2 regions of the Mycobacterium sp. NGS15 genome follow, and region 1 is predicted to be linked to the other one. Evidence: riboswitches for the same ligand, from Rfam matches in the RefSeq annotation. Region 1 holds a riboswitch; the other holds the start of a gene.
What was found. Region 1 has a riboswitch for cobalamin ahead of metE (5-methyltetrahydropteroyltriglutamate--homocysteine S-methyltransferase). Riboswitches for the same ligand answer to the same signal wherever they lie in the genome.
Positions count from the first base shown of each region.

Region 2: another riboswitch for cobalamin. It lies ahead of AC5Y5C_RS06490 (FecCD family ABC transporter permease); the one in region 1 lies ahead of metE (5-methyltetrahydropteroyltriglutamate--homocysteine S-methyltransferase).

Region 1 is NZ_JCALEF010000001.1:350,358-360,199, reverse strand. Features, by position in the region: gene AC5Y5C_RS01675 (DUF6578 domain-containing protein) at 1-76, opposite strand, end outside; gene AC5Y5C_RS01670 (GNAT family N-acetyltransferase) at 165-695, opposite strand; gene AC5Y5C_RS01665 (mycobacterial-type methylenetetrahydrofolate reductase) at 757-1,656, opposite strand; gene metE (5-methyltetrahydropteroyltriglutamate--homocysteine S-methyltransferase) at 1,757-4,027, opposite strand; cobalamin riboswitch at 4,168-4,411, opposite strand; gene AC5Y5C_RS01655 (PaaI family thioesterase) at 4,480-4,899, shown strand; gene AC5Y5C_RS01650 (TetR/AcrR family transcriptional regulator) at 4,889-5,479, shown strand; gene fadD8 (fatty-acid--CoA ligase FadD8) at 5,476-7,077, opposite strand; gene AC5Y5C_RS01640 (hypothetical protein) at 7,228-7,560, shown strand; gene AC5Y5C_RS01635 (LLM class flavin-dependent oxidoreductase) at 7,569-8,666, opposite strand; gene AC5Y5C_RS01630 (VOC family protein) at 8,718-9,392, shown strand; gene AC5Y5C_RS01625 (AIM24 family protein) at 9,414-9,842, shown strand, end outside.
Region 2 is NZ_JCALEF010000002.1:450,134-459,975, forward strand. Features, by position in the region: gene AC5Y5C_RS06480 (ABC transporter substrate-binding protein) at 1-849, opposite strand, end outside; gene AC5Y5C_RS06485 (ABC transporter ATP-binding protein) at 858-1,631, opposite strand; gene AC5Y5C_RS06490 (FecCD family ABC transporter permease) at 1,631-2,683, opposite strand; cobalamin riboswitch at 2,788-3,010, opposite strand; gene AC5Y5C_RS06495 (CbtB domain-containing protein) at 3,183-3,389, shown strand; gene AC5Y5C_RS06500 (CbtA family protein) at 3,405-4,199, shown strand; gene AC5Y5C_RS06505 (serine hydrolase) at 4,354-5,667, opposite strand; gene mhuD (mycobilin-forming heme oxygenase MhuD) at 5,691-6,008, opposite strand; gene AC5Y5C_RS06515 (alpha/beta fold hydrolase) at 6,065-6,865, shown strand; gene AC5Y5C_RS06520 (hypothetical protein) at 6,870-7,073, opposite strand; gene AC5Y5C_RS06525 (helix-turn-helix domain-containing protein) at 7,145-8,101, shown strand; gene AC5Y5C_RS06530 (HhH-GPD family protein) at 8,098-8,940, opposite strand; gene AC5Y5C_RS06535 (carbonic anhydrase) at 8,967-9,581, shown strand; gene AC5Y5C_RS06540 (LCP family protein) at 9,733-9,842, shown strand, end outside.

The sequences.
Region 1 (9,842 bases):
GGTATTCCCAATGTGAAATACCCAGGTATACAAGAGATTCGTTCCGATCCGGAACCCTGTTGATCACTGAAAGCATCGAGTGTTAGGCGAACGGAGCACGAACGCTCCGGACCCGATGTACCGAGCGTAAGGTTAGCCAGCATCGCACCGAGCGTCAACACCGTTCATTCGGGCCGCGCCAACAGCCCGCCTACCCACCAATCGGCCGGTTCCTCTCGCCGATAGGCGCGCTGGCGCAGCAGCCCCTCCAACTCGAAGCCAACCGCTTCCGCCACGGCCCGTGAACCCTCGTTGCCGACAACGGCCCACCACTCGATGCGATGGACTGCCAGCTCATCAAATCCCCACTGGCACAGTCTCCGAATAGCCTCAGTGGTGAGCCCTTTGCGGCGATGCTGCGAGGCCGACCAATACCCGACCTCCACCACACCAGGTGTGATCGACTTGAGCGAACAGGTGCCGACGAGATCACCTGCGTCCTCCAGGAGAAACCCGAACCCATACCGGGAGTTGTCCGCCCACTCCTGCGCCGACCTGACGATGAAACTCTGGGCGTCGTCACGGGTGTACGGCACCGGCAGTGGGAGGTAGTGCATGATCTCCGGGTCATTGCACGCTTCGACAACCGCGGCCTCGTCCGCGGCGGTGATGGCGCGCAGAACCAACCGGTCCGTGCGCAACTCAACAGGTTCCATGCGACCAGTCTCGACCACGAATTCGAATGTGGTCAACGGAATTCCGGGCGACGGTGTTCCTTCAGGCACTCTCGCCGACGGGTGACCAGTACCCCAGCATCTCGGCGAAGGTCTCGAAAGCAGGCCGGGCAAGACCGTACGGCGCTTCGAAATGCACGCTCAAGGGAAAGCCGAGTTCGCCGACACCATCGATGACCCGTTTGTAGAGATCGACAAGTTGCGGCCGTCTGGCCTCGGGTTCGCAGGCAGCCAGCGACTTGACGAAGGCCTGTTCACGCGCAACGGCTTCATTATCGGGATCCTGAATCAACCAGTCGATGAGCCCGACCCTCGACTCCAGCTTCGGCACGAAACCAAACGACAACAGCACCTCCGGGCGGTGATCGCTCGTCCGCGCGAACTCCTGCAGGAAGCCAACCACCGCATCGGAATACAGCAGTTGGGTCATGGTGAAGGTGGCGCCCTTATCGCATTTGAAGGAAAAGCGGCCCTGTTCCCCGCTGCGGGTGGGGATCAGAATCACTCCCCTGTTCTCGATGATGTCGTCGAACTTCGACAACGCATCGGTCGGTGGAATGCCAGACCCTTCGCCGTCGCTCATGGTGCGCGGCACACCGACGAAGATGACGCCGTCCATCCCCGCTTCTGTCAGGCCCGTCAGCCGACTCCGCAACGACGTCTCATCCGAAAAGGACGTGACCTGCGTGCACAGTCCCCGCATGGTGGGCAGCTCGGCCCGGATGATCGACCAATAGTCGACGACATCGAGTTTCGGCTTCATCTCCAGCGGGCGATCGCCGTCCTCCACGATCATCGAGGGAATCATGACGTGGTCGATGCGCTCGTCAATGCCGAACTCCGCCGAGAAACTGGACAGCTTCCGCAGTTCGTCGGCTGCCTTGTCGATGCCGCCTTCGACATTGGGAGGCACCAACTCCAGCGCAACGGTATTCATGGACACCAGGGACCTCCGATTAGTCTCGCTAATGGTTTATACACCAATTAGATTCACGTGCGAGCAGTCCCCCGCGAAGAGGACTGCTCGCACGCTCGTCGGGGACCTAGGCGCCCGCACGCACCTCGGTCGCGGCGGCTACCAGGTTGGCCAGCGAGGCGGTTACCTCGTCAACCTTCCGGGTCTTCAGACCGCAGTCGGGATTCACCCAAAGACGCTGCGCCGGAACGGCCTGCAGCGCCTCACGTAGCGAGCTTGCCATCTCCGCGGCCGACGGGACACGCGGCGAGTGGATGTCGTAGACACCCGGGCCGACACTATTGGAGAAGCCGATCGCATTGAGGTCGTCGAGCACCTCCATATGCGAACGGGCGGCCTCGATGGAGGTGACATCGGCATCGAGGTCAGCGATGGCACCGATCACCTCGCCAAACTCCGAGTAGCACAGGTGCGTGTGGATCTGCGTCGCATCGGACACACCCGAGGTGGAAAGCCGGAACGCGCCGACCGCCCAGTCCAGGTACGCGGGCTTGTCCGCCGAGCGCAGCGGCAGCAGCTCACGCAGCGCAGGCTCGTCCACCTGAATGATGGCGATACCGGCGTTCTGCAGATCCACCGTCTCATCCCGAATAGCCAGCGCGATCTGGTTGGCGGTGTCCGCCAACGGCTGATCGTCACGCACAAACGACCACGCGAGGATGGTCACCGGTCCGGTCAGCATGCCCTTGACGTACTTGGGGGTCAGCGACTGAGCGTAGGTGGCCCACTCGACGGTCATCGGGTTCTGCCGCGCCACATCGCCATACAGGATCGGCGGGCGTACGCAGCGGCTGCCGTACGACTGAACCCAGCCGTTCTGGGTGGCGAAGAAGCCATCCAGCTGCTCGGCGAAGTACTGCACCATGTCGTTGCGTTCCGGCTCGCCATGTACCAGCACGTCCAAGCCAAGCTTCTCCTGTAGCGCAATGACATCGGCAACCTCGGCACGCATCCGTCGCACGTACTCGGCGTCGTCGATCTCGCCCTTGGTCAGGGCCTGTCGCGCCTTGCGGATCTCGACGGTCTGTGGGAACGACCCGATCGTCGTGGTCGGCAACTCGGGCAGTCTCAGCCGCTCGTCCTGGCTACGACGGCGCTCTGCGGCATCGCCGCGTGAAAGGCCCGCCGCCAGAATCGAATCCAGCCGAGCACGAATCTGACCGTTGTTGAGACGCGGATCCGTCTTGCGAGATTCGACGGCCGCATTCGACGCCGCGAACTCCGCGGCAACAGCATCGCGCCCCGCGCCCAGTGCCTGCGCCAGCACGACGACTTCCTTGACCTTCTCGTCGGCGAAAGCCAACCAGCTGCGCAGCTGGTCATCGAGTTCGGTCTCCGGCTCGAGCGAGTAGGGCACGTGCAGCGTCGAGCAGGAGGTGGCTACTGCCACCGCGCCCGCTGATCCCAACAGCGTTCCGAGGCTGCCCAGCGCAGACTCGAGATTGGTGCGCCAGATATTCCGGCCGTCGACAACGCCGGCCACCACAGTCTTTCCGGCCAGCTCCGGCACCGAGGCCACGCCCGATGCGGACCCGTAGACCAGGTCCACACCGATCGCCTCGATCGGGGTGCGGGCCAACGCCGGGAGTGCGGCACCCAGGTCCCCGAAATAGCTCGCGACGAAGATCGCGGGCCGGTCGGCAACGGTGCCGAGGCGGCCGTACACCCGCTCAGCCAACTCCGGGCCGTTCGGCAGGATGTCAGTAACCAGTACGGGCTCGTCGATCTGGACCCAACCAACCCCGGCCTCCGAAAGCTGCACCAGCAGCTGCTCGTACAGCGATATCACCTCGTCGAGGCGCTCGATGGGGGCACCGGCTCCGTCGACCGACTTGCTCAAGGCAAGGAAGGTGATGGGACCAACGACCACCGGCCGAGCGGGAATACCCAGGGCTGCAGCTTCTTTCAGCTCACCGAACAACTTCGCCGGATTGAGCGAGAATTTTGTGTCCGGTCCGATCTCCGGCACCAGGTAGTGGTAGTTGGTGTCGAACCACTTTGTCATTTCCAGCGGTGTCACGTCGTCGTTGCCACGTGCGGCGGCGAAGTAGCGGTCGAGGTCGTCACTGATACCGGCGACGCGGGGTGGGAGCGCTCCCAGCAGCACTGCGGTATCGAGCACCTGGTCGTAGTACGAGAAGGTGTTCACCGGGACGGAGTCGAGCCCGGCCGCCGCCAGTGCGGACCAGTTGTCGCGCCGGAGCCCGGCTGCGACGGTCTCAAGCTCGGCACGGCTGGTGCGCCCGGCCCAGTAGCTTTCGGTAGCCCGTTTGAGCTCACGACGCGGGCCGATGCGCGCGGATCCGAGCGTAGTAGCGGTCAAAGGTTGAGCAGTCATGAATTAGTCCTTCATCAACAGCGAGGTAGCCACCGCCAGGGGACGAAGAACCGAGCACGGAACCACCTCAACAGGCATCTGCTCGGTGAAACCGATTCGGCCATACGCCCATTCCGCGAGGCGATGATCCGTCGGGCGCGGCGCACCCGACACAGCTGGCAGGTCTTCGGACTTGCAGGCATTACCCGGGCTCAGGTTCTCCTACGGGCCGTCGCTTCCCAGGTGCTCTTGGTGGTTAGCCGAGTGCTTAGCCCAGTGCTCATGACGGCGATCGTTCCTGCATACCGCTGCGGGACAGTCCCGGATTCTCACCGGGTTCCCTCTCATAGCAGTCCCCGTGGGGCCTGCCACTCGGTGCTGGCACCAACCGAAGTCGCCACCAACAGACCAGCTGCGCCTTACATCATATGCACGCTGGCCAATACGGTTATTAGCGGATATTCTCTAATACTGTGATCACACGTGACCAGGCACAACAGGTGCTTGAGGCCCAACCATTCAGTCGCCTCCTGGGTGCATCGATCAGCCGGATCGACGAGTCCGGAGTACAGCTTTCGCTCGATATCCGCGACGAGCTGCGCCAGCAGAGCGGGTTCATTCACGGCGGAGTGCTGAGTTACCTGGCCGACAATGCGATTACGTACGCGTGCGGGCTCGGTCTTGGTGCCGACATTGTCACCAGCGGCTACACCATCGAGTACGTGTCACCTGCCCGCGACGGCCTGCGCCTACTCGCCGACGCCTCCCTGGTGAGTGCCGGACGCTCCAAGGCTCTGAGCCGCTGCGAGATATCCGTCGAGGACCACGACGGCAACACCAAGCTGGTCGCGGTCGCTCAGGGTACGAGCATGGTCCGCCACCGTGGGGCGTAGGCCTCAGTACACCGCCGACGACATTCTTGACGCGGCGCTGAGGCTAGTGACCACGGGAGGGCCGTCCGCGGCCACGGCTACCGCAATCGGACGGACCCTCGGCGCGCCCTCGGGGTCGATCTATCACCGATTCTCCAGCCGCGACGAGCTCATGGCCCGCCTCTGGCTGCGTTCGATCGGCCGCTATCAGGACGGGATTCTCACGGCGCTTGCGTTGCCCGATTCTCACGAAGCCCTCACCGCGACCATCGATCACGCTTTCGACTGGACGGCGTCACACCGCAACGAGGCGCTGTTACTACTCCAGTACGAGAAGGCCGATCTGGTCGCGCACTGGCCCGACACCCTCGCCGCTGAACTCACGTCGCTGAACTCCCGAGTGCGAATGGCCTTGCGCAACTACGCCCAGCGGCGGTTCGACGTGGTCACTCCCCAGGTGCTCGACAAGGTGATGTTCGCACTGATCGATATGCCTTACGCGGCGGTGCGGCGTCATCTACCCGACAAGGGTGAGCCCGCGCCGTGGCTGCGCGAGTTCATCCACACGAGCGCCCGGAACCTTCTCTCGCGAGAGAACTAGACCACCGCGTACTTCTGGCGCAGAGCCTTTTTGTCGAGCTTGCCGAGCGCGGTCAGCGGCAGCGAATCGGCGACGATCACATGCTTGGGCGACTGCACCGAACCCTTACGGTCCTTGACCGCGGACTGAATCTCGGACGTCATCTTGGACACCGCGTCGCCGCTGCGGTCGGCATCCGCACGCAACACCACGATCGCCGTCACCGCTTCGCCCCACTTCTCGTCGGGCACCCCGATGACACCGACCTGTGCCACCGACGGGTGCTCGGCAACAACATCTTCCACTTCGCGAGGGAACACGTTGAAGCCGCCGGTGACGATCATGTCCTTGGTCCGGTCGACGATGAACCAGAAACCGTCCTCGTCCTCGCGCGCGACATCGCCGGTACGCAGCCAGCCGTTCTTGAACGTGTCGGCGGTCTGCTCGGGCAGGCCCCAATAGCCACCCGCCACCAGCGGTCCTGCCACACAGATCTCGCCCGGCTCACCCTGTTTCACCGGCTGATCGTTCTCGTCAAGCAGCGCCGTGCGCAGGAACGCCGAGGGCCGGCCGCAGCTGGCAAGCCGCTGGGCGTCGTGATCGCCCTTGGCCAGGTAACTGATCACCATGGGCGCCTCGGACTGGCCGAAGTACTGCGCGAATATCGGCCCGAACCGCTCGATCGCCTCCGCCAGACGCACCGGATTGATGGCGGAGGCGCCGTAGTAGACGGTCTGCAACGAGGACAGATCGCGGGTCTGGGAGTCCGGATGGTCCAGCAGTGCATAAATCATCGACGGCACCAGCATGGTCGCGGTGATCTTGTGCTCCTCGATCGCCGCCAGCACGGCGCCCGCATCAAACTTCGGCAGCACCACCATCGACCCACCCTTCATCAGGGTCGGCATGAAGAATGCGGCACCAGCATGCGAAAGCGGGGTGCACATCAGGAATTTGGGACGCTCCGGCCATTCCCATTCGGCCAGCTGGATCTGCGTCATCGTGAGAATCGACTGCGAGGTTCCGATAACGCCCTTGGGCTTACCCGTCGTCCCCCCCGTGTAGGTGAGGCCATTGATGTGGTCCGGAGACAGGTTGATCGGCACCAGCGGCCTCGCCGCGAAGCCTGCTGCCGCAGCGACCAGGTCGTGCCCCACCTCGGCCAGCTCCGCCGGTACCGGGCCGAGTGTCAGCACGCGGGTCAGCGTCGGCACCTTCTCCACCAGGGCCGCGGCGCGCTCCACGAATTGCGGGGTGGGGTCGATGACAAGCGTGGTTATCTTGGCGTCGGCCAGCACGTAGGCATGGTCATCGAGCGAGCCGAGCGGGTGCAACGCAGTACGCCGGGTGCCCAACAACTGCCCTGCGCCGATGACCAACAGCACCTCGGGACGGTTGAGCGCCAACATGCCCTGACCGCTCTGCTCTCCCCCCGGGGATTCGGGCACCAGCGCGGTAAATGCCTGGATGTACTTGCTGATCTCGTCGGCCATCTCGGCGCCGGTGAGTGTCACATCCCCGAGCACCAACGCGGGCACGTTCGCGTTCTTCTTCAGGGCGGCGACCAGCAGGTGCCCAGAGTTGATCGACCCGTGCAGTGGGTCAAATGGGTCAGGCATCGCGCTCCTCAGTGAATCCTCGCCGATCAGGCACTTCGCTCGACGTTAGAACATGTTCTAGTTTTGGGCAAGAATGAGTGCGCACACCCGCTAAGCAGCGCTCTCCCTGATCCCCTGAGGAGGACTCAACAAGCTTGCTAGGCTGGCCAAATGCTCAAGTCCATGGCCACTGGCACTCTATTCGTCGCACTGGCGATGTTTGCCCCGACTCTCGCGAGCGCCGACCCGGCAGACCCCGACCCGTTCAACCCCGCTGATTGCATGGGCAACGCCAATGCGGTCTGCAACGTTGGTCCGTACGGTCCGAACAGCATGTCGAATCCGGCGAATCCCGCCAGCCCGATGAATCCGAACAACCCCGCCAACCCGGCTAGCCCCATGAACCCGAACAACCCCGCCAATCCCGCTAGCCCGATGAATCCAAATAACCCGGCCAATCCCGCCAGCCCCATGAACCCGATGAACCGCCCGGGTCAGATCTGACACAACCTTCAGGCTGCGGTAAATCCCTTGGCTCGCTGCGTGTCCTGGGCACTCCACAACGTCGAGCTGACCTCCGCCTTCACCAGCGGGACAACCTCTTCGGCGAATCTGCGTAGGGTGTCCGCCTGTTCCTCGAAGTCGGCCTCGGGGCTCAACGAAATCGATTGAAACTCATGGCCGAAGGCCTCATGCCACTGAATAATCTTCTCGGCCACGCGTTCCGGCGAACCTGCCAGCACCGGCCCGCGATCTGCTGCGTCCTCGATGGATTCGAAAGACGGAAATTTGCCGACCGCCTTCGGATGATCTTTGAGCTTCGCCATCTGCGCCAGGCGTGCCTCATAGATGGGCCCGTACTGCGCGATGGCCTGCTCGGTCGTATCGGCCAGGTACAGCCCGCCCGAGCCCGCACCCACATGCAGGTTGGCCGGGTCGTGACCATGCCGCGCGTATAACTCCCGATACCTGTCGATAAGAACTTTGTAATTCTCCTTGGGCTGCAAGGCATTTGCGGTGACTATCGGGTCACCCCACTTGGCAGCTAGCTCGACCGCGAACGTCGAGGTGGCCGACCCGTGCCAGATCCGGAATGGTCCGTCGTATGGCCTGGGCAGGGTGGTCGCGTCGGCCAGGGGATGCCGATGTGCCCCCGTCCAGTCCACGTGCTCCTCACGCAGCAGCCGCCGTAGCAGCTCGTAGTTCTCCTGCAGGTACTCGTATTGCCGGGCGATATCCAGTCCCATCAAGGGGTACTGACGGTCCTCATTGCCCTTCCCGATGACGATCTCGAGCCGACCACGGCTCAGCTGGTCAATGGTGGCGAAGTCCTCTGCCGCGCGCACCGGGTCCAACAGGGACAGCACCGTGACACCGGTGGACAGCAGAATCCGGTCGGTGGCGGCGGCCACCGCTCCCAGCAGCACTGTGGGAGCCGAGGACAGCACGTCCCCCGCATGCCGTTCCCCGACCGCGAAGGAATCGAAGCCCAGGCTCTCTGCCAGCACCGCGGTCTCGACCACGCGGTTCAGCCGGTCGGCGGCGGACGTCAACGCCCCCGTCTCGGGGTTTGGCAGATAGAAGACAATGTCGAGAAGCTGGAAGCGCACCCCACCAGTATGCATAAGCGGACCTCGGTCCGGCAGGGAGAAGATGCTCTGATGATCACCGAACTGGACTCGGTGCTTCTGGACGTTCCAAATCTCGCTGACGCAAAGGCGGCCTACTCGAGGCTGCTCGGCACCGACATGCCGCACCCCCAGCTCCATCTCGGGCTCCCGGAATGGGCGCCGTACCCAGGAATGCTGTTTCGTGTCGGGGACCTGTCGTCCGCGGCACGGCTGGTCGATCGACGCGGCCTCCCCCTGATTTCTCGCGGAGATCTCGCGACGGGCGAGGCCGACGGACTCACCCTGGGGCTGACTCAGCGACCCGCTGCGCCCGCGCAGTCGGGCCCAGAGACTGGGCAGATTGATCACCTGGTGCTGTTCTCCCCCAATCGCGACAGAGTCGTTGCGACGTTATGTGGACGGCTGGGCTTCGACCTGCGCTTGGATCGCAGGCAGTCGTGGGGTGTACACCAATTGTTTTTCCGGTGCGCGGGGCTGGTGGTCGAGGTTGTACTCCGCACCGACGAGGCAGCCGACCCCTCCGGCCCTGACTCACTGTGGGGAATCGCCTGGCGCACCGACGATATCGATGCCACTCATACTCGCCTGATGGCCGCCGGCGTCACGCTCGGTGATATCCGCAACGGCCACAAGCCGGGCACCCGGGTCGCCACCGTCAAGGATCCCGGGCTGGCAGTCCCCACAATCTTGATTGAACAGCGCTAGTCGCCTACTAGGTTGGAGTCCATGACTACTCCGAACCCCGGAAGCTGGCAGCCTGATCCCGACGGACGGTTTGAATTCCGCTGGCACGACGGCCAGCGCTGGACGGACCAAGTCGCACACCAGGGCAAGGTCAGTTCGGCGCCGCTCGGAGGTTCCACACCGGCCGAGCCACAGCTCGCGTCGCCGGCCCGCGCTGCGCAGCCCGCGGCTCAGGCTCAGCCCGTGAGCGATCAATTCTCCGGTATCAGTGGGGATTTGGTGGATGGGCGGTTCAGCGAGAATGAGGCCAAGCCGATCTCCAACCAGAACGCAAAGCTGTTGCGCGTTCGCCTCGGCGAACCATTCCTGGCACGTCAGGGATCCATGGTGGCCTACCAGGGCAATGTCGACTTCGCCTTCGAGGGCGGTGGTGCGGCCAAGTTCCTGAAAAAGGCGCTGACCGGCGAAGGC
Region 2 (9,842 bases), on a different contig from region 1:
GAGCAGGTTGATCTTCGTGCCGGCGGTGTTGTTGGGGCCCACCCCGTAGTCGCAGATGATGATCACCTGCGGGTCGCGCTGGGCGGCGGTCTCCCATGCGGTTGTGGTCCAACTGTCGTCGAGATCGGAGAAGACGTTGCTGCCCCCGGCCTTCTCGATGATCTGCTGTGGCGCGGCGTTCTTGCCGGAGGTGAACGGTTCGGCCTCGCCGCTGTCGTACAGGAAGACGCGCGCGGGCGGCCGGCCCTGGGGCAGGCGTGACTGCACGCTGTCGATGGTTTTGCGGTAGGTGGCGATTAACTCCGTCGCGCGTTCCTGAACTCCAAAGATGGCCCCCAGGTTGGCCAGATCCTCGTAGAGGGCGTCCAGGGGAGGCTTGATACCGCGCCGGACTGTGCCGGGCTGACGACATGCCTCGGTCAGCTGATAGGGCACCGACCCGATCGACCGTACCCAATCCGGGGTCAGCCCCGAGGTCTCGTTGAATCCGTAGCTCCACCCGGCGAATACGAGATCGGGCCGCGCGGCTTGCACCGCTTCGCGGGTGAATCCCTGGCCCAGGTTGGTGGTGGACTCAAACTGCGCCTTCCACGGCGAGGTCTTGACGTCCCGATCCTGTCCGGCGTCCATGAAGTAGCCGGCCATCCGGTCTTGTAAGCCGAGTGCGAACATCAGCTCGGTAACCCCGGTGTCATTGCTGACGGCTCGGGTAACCGGTATCGGAACGTCAAGCGGTGCACCGCAATTTTCGACGGACACCCGCCCTGTTCCGGGGCTCTGCGCCTCGATGGTCGCGCAGCCTGCCGATAGCAGCGACACCACCACCGCCATACCGATGAGCGCCTTCATTCCTTCTCCTACCTTTCGCGCTGAGCGTCGAAGATGACCTGCGGAACACCGCTTCGTGGGTGCGCGATGACATGACAGCCGATGCCGAACCATCGGCCGATGGATTCGGCGGTGATGACCTCGTGCGGTGAACCTGACAGCACGATGCGTCCCTCGGCCATGACGTGGATCGTGTCGCAGTACTGTGCCGCGAGGTTGAGGTCGTGCAGAGCGGTGATGACCGTAATACCCAGCACGTGAGCCGAACTGAGTATCGAATACTGATGGCGTACGTCCAGATGATTGGTGGGCTCGTCCAGCACCAAGACCCGCGGCTGCTGTGCGAGGGCGCGGGCAATGAGAACCCGTTGGCGCTCCCCGCCGGAGAGAGAACTGAACTTGCGATCCGCAAGCGCCGTCACATCCGCCGTCTCGGTGGCCTCCGCGCAGATGCGGCGGTCCAGCTCGGAGGTGCCGCGCAGGGATGTACCGTGCGGCAGCCGACCGGTGGCAACCACTTCCGCGGCTGTGAAATCGAAATCCAAGGACATGTCCTGGGTCAGTGCCGCCACCTGACGGGCGTTCTCCCGCATGCTGAGCGCCCGTACCGACACGCCATTGACCGCTACGTCGCCGGTGGCAGGAGTAAGCGCACGGTACAGACAACGCAGGGTTGTCGACTTGCCGCTGCCATTGGGCCCGACAATTCCGACGAATCCACCCGACTCAACCTGCATGTCGATACTCGAGACGATTCGGCTGCCTGCGATATCAACCGACACGCTCCGATAGGCGACATCCATCAGCCGACAGCTCCCGCAGACATCGCGCGGCGGCGCATCAGTCCGACGAAGACCGGTACTCCGACGGCCGCGGTGATCGCGCCCAGCGGAAGCTCCTGTGGTGGAATCATGGTCCGCGCAACGAGATCGGCGGCGACAAGGAAGCATGCACCAAGCACCGGCGCCACGATCAAGACCCGGCGGTGATCCGCGCCGACCAGTAGCCGTGCCGCATGTGGAATGACCAGTCCCACGAAACCGATGGCTCCGCAGATGGATACAAAACATCCAGTCATGACGGCCGACAGCACGAACAGTGCACCCCGGAACCGCCCGGCGTGCAGCCCCAGCGACGCGCTCACCTCGTCACCCATCGCGAGGGCGTTGAGCTGGCGGGCCAGCCCCGCGACACAGAGGATCCCGATCAAGGTTGCCGCGAGTGCCACCGGGACCTTGTCCCAGGACGACGCCCCCAGGCTGCCGAGCAGCCAGAACATGACGCTACGCGCCGCTTCGCCATTCGGCGCCAAGAACACCAGCACGGTCGTCACCGCGGATAGCCCGTAGCCCACTGCGGTACCTACCAGAACCAGCCGCAGCGGTACCAAACCCTGTGGGGTACGGGCGATTTGATACACAAGCGCGGTCGCGGCGAGGGCGCCAAGCGATGCGGACAGCGACAGCGCATAGGCGCCGAAGGTGCCCAGCGCCCCGTAGACCACCACCGCGGTGGCGCCCACCGAGGCCCCTGACGAGATGCCGAGAACGTAGGGATCGGCCAGGGCGTTGCGGACCATTGCTTGCACGAGTACGCCCACCACGGCCAGTCCCGCGCCGACGAGGATGGCGAGTATCACCCGTGGCAGTCTGGACTCGATGACGATCCGGTAGTTCGCCGCATCGGCGGCCCGAACGGAGCCGCCTGTCGCGCCCACCCAGAGGAAATGCAGACAGTCGCGCCAGGGCACGTCGGCGGTGCCGAACGCGAGCGCACCGATCGACAGCAGCACCAGCGCCACCAGGCCACCAGCCGCCGCGAGGACCACCGGCCGCTCGGGTTGTGCTGCGGGCATCGGTCTTCCTGCGTCGTCGGATCGCAGATACCGGGGCATGACGGATATGCCACATAGGCGCTACCCACCAGGCGATCCCTCGGCACTGGCGAATGACTGCACCGGGCGGTGCGGCCGCGTTGGCAGGTCTTCGGACTCGTGAACACGAGACTTGTGCGCCTCACCTACTGGCGGCTGCTTCCCGGGCCTGAACCCAGTGCTCTACGTGCCGCTGTCGTTTCCACATACCGCTGCGGGGCAGCTCCGGATTCACACCGGATTCCCTCTTGCGATCTCCGGAAGCACTTTCCTGGTGCTCTCGGAGAAACCAATGCGAGGCCAAAACTATCACTCGAACGCACGGCCGAGCTGCGTCGACTAGGCTCAGTTCGTCCTTCGACAGGATGGGAACCTGGTGTAATCCCAGGACGGTCGCGCCACTGTGAGAGTCAGACCCCGGCCTGTCGATTCCACAAGAGAATGATCAAATCCGGGACGCGGTATTCCGAAAAGGAGCAACATGGCACACACAACGTCCGCCAGCCATCCGGTTGCGGTGTCGATTCCCCAGGCAGCGCTGTGGTTGAGCATGACCACCCTCCTCGGGCTGCTCGCGTACTACTTCATCGGCATCGATCAGGGTGCGGTGTCGGTCTTCGGCAGCGATATGCATGTTCATGAGTTCGTGCATGATGCCCGCCACCTGCTCGGCTTCCCCTGCCACTAGCAGCGGACCCAATACATGGAAAAGTCAATAATTCTGCGCGGCTTAGGCTTCGGCGCACTGGGTGGTGTCCTGTCCTTCATCTTCGGATGGATCTTCGTCGAGCCCGTCATCGACAGGGCCATCGCCTATGAAGAAGGCAGAGGCGAGGTGCAGGGTGTACTCGACGAGGCGGCCGGTATCCATGCCCATCACGAGGGTGCGGAACTGTTCAGCCGCTTCGCCCAGGCCAACGCGGGCTTGGCGCTCGGTGTCATCGGATTCGGAATCGCGATGGGCGCGCTGTTCGCGGTGGCGTACGTGGTCGCGATCGGCCGGGTTGGCAATCTCAGCCCGCGTGCGCAGGCACTAGCCGTCGCGGGCGGTCTATTTCTTGTGTTGTATCTGGTGCCGTTCTTGAAGTTCCCGGCCAACCCGCCGGCGGCGAGTGCCGAGGGCACCATCGAAGAGCGCACCGGATACTTCGTGCTGATGATTCTGGTCGCGGCGATCGCGTTGGCGGCGGCGCTGTGGGCGGGCCGAAAGCTCTCCGAGCGTGTCGATACCTGGACGGCCACGCTTGTTGCCGCGGCGACGTTCGTCCTCCTGGTCGGGCTCGTCATGGCGGTTACGCCGGGATTTGTCGAGGCGCCCCAACCGCTGCTCGATGCTGACGGGAAGATCGTCTATCCAGGTTTCCCGGCGCACGATCTGTATCTGTTCCGGCTGTACTCGTTCACGACGCAGGCCATTATGTGGGCGACGATCGGTATCGGGTTCGCAACGGTGGTCGGCCGCAAGCCCGTCTATGCCGAGACGCCTGTTACCGGTTAGCCGGCCGCCGAGTCTGAATCTCACGACGCTTTCTGCCACGAAACCGTCGTGAGATTCAGACTCGTCAGAAACAAACAGAGGCGCGGGCGCTCATCCCAGTTTGGTGGTCTTCGCGCGAGCGCTCATCCCAGTTTGGTGGTCTTCGCGCGAGCGCTCATCCCAGCTTCTTGAAGACGCCCTTGGCCAGGCCGATGACCCATCCGGCCGCGCCCGGGCCGAACGCGCGGTCCCAATTCAGCTGGAAGCTCACCACATACGGCTGACGGTTGCGATCCTCGGCGTACCAGCTGAAGGTCAGATCACCGGGCAGATTGCCGCCCTTGGCGCCGATATACCGCCAATTCTCGCTGTGTAGATCGATACCGGGCTCTGCTGACAGGATGCCGCGAATCGGAGCTGCCGGGCCGACGGCAACCTTCTGCAGGGCCGCGTGGACCCTGCAGATGTCCTCGGCGCTGCCGTACCACTCGATGCCGAATTTCGATGCGGGCGTGGTGGTCCGGTCCGGATCCAGCTTGTAGGGGTGGGTGTCGGCCTCAGCGAGCATCTGCCCGCGCTGGGCGGGTGTGGTGGCGTCCTTCCATTGCTGACGGACATCGGGTATTCCCCACCCGATGTTGAACAGCTCATGCATGGTGGGGAAGGGGGTCATCGATGCCGGGTCATGATGTCCCGCGTCGGCAAGGGCCTTCTCGATCGCGTGCCGACCGAGGCGGTTGATCAGCATGTCGGTGCCCATGTTGTCGCTCACCCAGATCATCTTCTGGGCGGCAGTGCGCACCGACACCGTGGAGCCCGTCGGGAGCTTGTCCATCGAGCTTCCCAGCGCCTTGCCGCGATCTGTGACGGTGAGTTGGTCATCCCAGGTGAGGGTGCCCGCATTGATGGCGGTGCCGGTGGCCAAGAGCACATAGAGCTTGAAAACCGAAGCCAGCGGCATGGATTCGGAGGTATTGGTTCCGGCGACCTGTTCGCATTGGCCGTTGACGATCTTCGAGGCACGGTAGGAGTACCGGCCGCCTGATGCCGACAGCGCGGTGTCGACATCCGACCACTCGGCGATGGTCGGGGGCTGCTGATACGGAACCAGCCTGTCGACGTCGCCCTTGTTGTTGGTACGCAGCCCGATGTCGACATTGGCGCCATAGGGGGCGATCAGGTGGACGGTGGAGCTGTTTGCCGCCAGATCCACGGAACTCACCTTGTATGGGCGATCGACCCACAGCTTGGTCATGATCTCGGTGTAGTCGTCGACCTTGTTGGCGGCGGCCAGCGTCGCCACACCCTGCTTGCCGATCGGCCAGTTGGAGTTCAACATGTCGATCAGCTGTTGTGAGCGCAGACCCGGAGGCGTGCTGGTATCGACGTCACCGTGCGGCACCTGCCGCAGTTTGATGCCACACCCCGCCATACCGCCCACCGACAGAGTCACCACTGCCACCGTGCATACGGAGACGGCGCGCGTCATGCGCGCGCGCAGCGAACCCCTGTTCACGCCTTGGTGGCGGCCCCGGTCACGTCGAGCACAACCTCGAACTCCAACAGGTGGGCGCCCTTAGCCACGGGCTTGGCCTGCTGGCCGGCATGTGCTTCGACCGCCGGACCGGTGGCCCAGGCCTGGAAGGCCTCCTCGGACTCCCACTGGGTGACCACGAAGTAGCGGTCTTCTCCCTTGACGGGGCGCAGCAGTTGAAAGCCCAGGAATCCTGGCTGGTTCTCGACTGCTCCGGCGCGGTGAGCGAACCGCTTCTCCAGCTCCGGACCTGCACCCTCGGGGATCTCGATTGCGTTGATCTTCACCACGGACATGGGTTCAGGTTACCGTGCGGCCTCCCACGTGATTCGGGGCGATGATTGGGGTGATGATGACAGACATGGACCCGGACTGCCTGCTCGACCGAGGCGGCCTGTCAGAAACGTCGGGGGCGTCGGGGGCGCCGTCCATCGTCCTTGTGCATGGCTTGATGGGCCGCGGAAGCACCTGGTCGCGACAGTTACCCTGGTTGCGGGAGCTGGGCCGCGTCTACACCTATGACGCGCCCTGGCATCGCGGGCGGGATGTCGTTGATTCCCAACCGATTTCGACAGAGCGCTACGTGGATGCCCTCGCGAAGGCCGTGGGCGAGCTCGGCAGGCCGGCCCTGCTCATCGGCCACTCCATGGGCGGACTGCATTCGTGGTGCCTGGCGGCCGAACATCCGGAGCTGGTGTCGGCGCTGGTGGTGGAGGACATGGCCCCCGATTTCGTCGGCGGAACCACCGGCCCCTGGGAACCCTGGCTGTACTCCTGGCCAGAAGTTTTCACGTCTGCCACAGATGTCATCAGTAGATTCGGATCTGTTGCAGGCCAGTACTTTCTGGAGGCGTTTGACCGGGTTCCCGAGGGCTGGCGATTACATGGCCCGATAGACAAATGGATCGCCACTGCCGCGGAATGGGGTGTCCGTGAATTCTGGGACCAGTGGCGAGGGGTGCGTTGTCCGTCACTGCTGCTGGAGGCGTCGGTCACCGTGGCGCCGCCCGGGCAGATGCGTAAGATGGCCGAGATAGGTTGGAAGACAAGCTATTCGAAGATCGAAGGGGCGGGGCATCTGATTCACGACGATGCTCCCGAACGGTACCGTTCCGCTGTCACGGAATTCATCGCCGCGCACGGAGCCCGGTAGTTCGCTAGCGCCGAGAGTGGATTACTTCCATTTCGTGTAGTTGCCGTTCCAGGTCGCGGTCATCGGCGAAGGTGCCGCCGAGAGGTGCTGCGACTCGGAACTGGTCGAGGTGGATTCGGAAGGTCTTGTTTCGGCGGGCGATCCAGCTCAGGGCGACCGCCAGGGCGAACGGGAATGTCAGTACGAGAACGGCGGCGAGGATGGTCATGGCAATAATTGTCTTCTGATGCATATCGCGCCAACAGTGGCGGAATTGACGATCTTCGATAATATTCAGCCATGTTGCGTTCGGTGGCTGCCCTGGTCCTCGACCGGGTTGCCGTTTTCGAGTTCGGGGTGATCTGCGAGGTCTTCGGCATTGACCGCGCCAGCGACGGCGTTCCAAACTTCGATTTCCGCGTCTGCGGAGTCGAGGCCGGTGTTCCACTGCGCACGACAGTGGGGGCGTCGATCATCCCGGATCGTGGGCTTGAGGGGCTCGCCGACGCCGATCTGGTGGCGGTTCCTGCCCGCCCCTTTACCCATGGTTATCCACCGGAGGCCCTGGAGGCGCTGCGTGCCGCGGCAGACCGCGGAGCCACCGTGCTCACCGTCTGCTCAGGTGTCTTCATCGCCGGCGCGGCAGGGCTGCTGGACGGACGCCGCTGCACCACGCACTGGATGTACACCGACGAGTTGGCCCGGCGGCATCCGACGGCGACCGTCGATCGCGACGTGTTGTTCGTCGACGACGGCGACCTCATCACCAGCGCGGGGACGGCTGCGGGCATTGACGCCTGCCTGCATCTGGTGCGCCGCGAGTTAGGCAGCGAGATCACCAACAAGATCGCGCGACGCATGGTGGTACCGCCGCAGCGTGCGGGTGGCCAGCGTCAGTTCATCCCACAGCCGGTATCCGACGTGGAAACCAACGGCTTTGGTGGACTTTTTGATTGGTTGATCGAAAACATCGATCAGACGCATACGGTGGCCGATCTTGCGGCGCGCGTGCACATGTCGACTCGTACATTCGCCCGTAAGTTCACCGACCAGACCGGTGTGACGCCGATGCGCTGGATCATCGACCAGCGGGTGCTGCTGGCCCGGCGTTTGTTGGAACAGACGGATCTTGACATCGATACCGTCGCGGCGCGGAGCGGTTTCGGCACCGCGATTCTGTTGCGCCATCACTTCCGCCGCGGCGTCGGCATCACCCCCACTGATTACCGCAAGACCTTCGCGGTGGCTGCCGGCTAGCCGCCCTCGCCGGCAAGCGCGAAGCGGCCATCCGGGGTCTGCTCCACCAATCCATCGACCAACAGTGAATCCAATGCGCGGTCTCGCTGGGCGATATCGGAGAGCCACACCACATCGAGCTGTGCCCGCTCTACGGGAATGCTGCTGCCGCGCAATACATCTAACAGCCGCCCACGTACCTGACGATCGGTGCCGGCATACTTCTGCACCGGCCGCGCCGGTGTGTCCAACTCGGGGTGCCCCGCCTCATGCCACGTGCAGGAACTGAGCGGACAGAGCGGGCATTGCGGTGCGCGCGCGGTGCACACCAGGGCGCCCAACTCCATGAGCGCCGCCGAGAACCGTGCGCCGTTGTCGGCGGGCAGCAGCGCCTCGGCGTCCCGCAGGTCGCGTGCCGAGGGAGTCGAGTCCGCAACGCCGCGTACCACCCGTGCGATTACCCGGCGAACGTTGGTGTCCACCACGGGAACCCGCTGCCCGTACCCGAAGCAGGCAATAGCGCGTGCCGTGTACGCACCCACGCCCGGAAGCGTGAGCAGAATCTCCACATCGTCGGGTACCTGATCGTCATAGTCGCGGGCCAGCGCGGTGGCACACTCATGCAACCGCATGGCCCGGCGCGGATAACCGAGCTTTCCCCATGCGCGTAAGACCTCTGCCACAGAAGTTTTCGCCATCGCCGACGGAACCGGCCACCGCGCCACCCATTCCCGCCACACCGGTTCCACCCGGGATACCGGGGTCTGCTGAAGCATCACCTCGCTGATGAGGATGTGCCACGGTGTCGCTTCGGGGCGACGCCACGGCAGATCCCGCTCGGCGACATCAAACCAGTTCAAAAGTTCGTCAGGGCACAATGACGGGTATGACAGCTGATCCGAGGTCCGCCTGGAAGGCACTCAAAGAGGGTAACCAGCGTTTTGTTGGTGGTTACCCGCAGCATCCGAGTCAGAGTGTTGTGCGTCGCGCCGAGCTGGCCAATGGTCAGAATCCGCATGTGCTGTTGTTCGGCTGCTCTGATAGCCGGGTGGCCGCGGAGATCATTTTTGATCAGGGCCTGGGTGACATGTTCATCGTGCGTACCGCCGGTCAGGTGATCGACTCGGCGGTGCTGGGTTCGATCGAGTATGCGGTGGCGGTGTTGGGGGTGCCGCTGATCGCGATCCTGGGGCATGACTCCTGTGGCGCGGTGGGCGCCACGGTGGCGGCCCTGGACACCGGTGAGGTACCGGGCGGGTATATCCGTGATCTGGTGGTGCGGGTGATGCCCTCGATTCTGGGTGGCCGCAAGGACGGGCTGACCCGGATTGATGAGTTCGAGGCCCGCCATGTCGAAGAGACCGGTATCAAGCTGCTGCAGCGCTCGCAGGTGGTGGCCGATGCGGTCAAGGCCAAAAAGCTTGCCCTGGTGTATCTGACCTACAAACTCGCCGACGGACGCGTCGTTCTACACGGCCACGTCGGCGATATTGGCGAGTAATAATCCCAAACCCCGAGGTCAAGCCCCCTTCGGCAAACGTCACATGGCATCTTGCCGCCTGTGATGGGAGAATTAGAACGAATGCAGATTTCTCTGGGGGAGGGATGGGTAGTTCGGTGTGTACGTTGCTGCCACATCGGGGTAATGACCGGTGAGCCGCGACAGCGGTCGCAGTCGGCCGAAGCACGCACTACCTAAGTCGAATAACCGCTGGTCGGTAAGTAAAACTGCGGCCGGGCGCATCATCTTCGCACTGCTGGC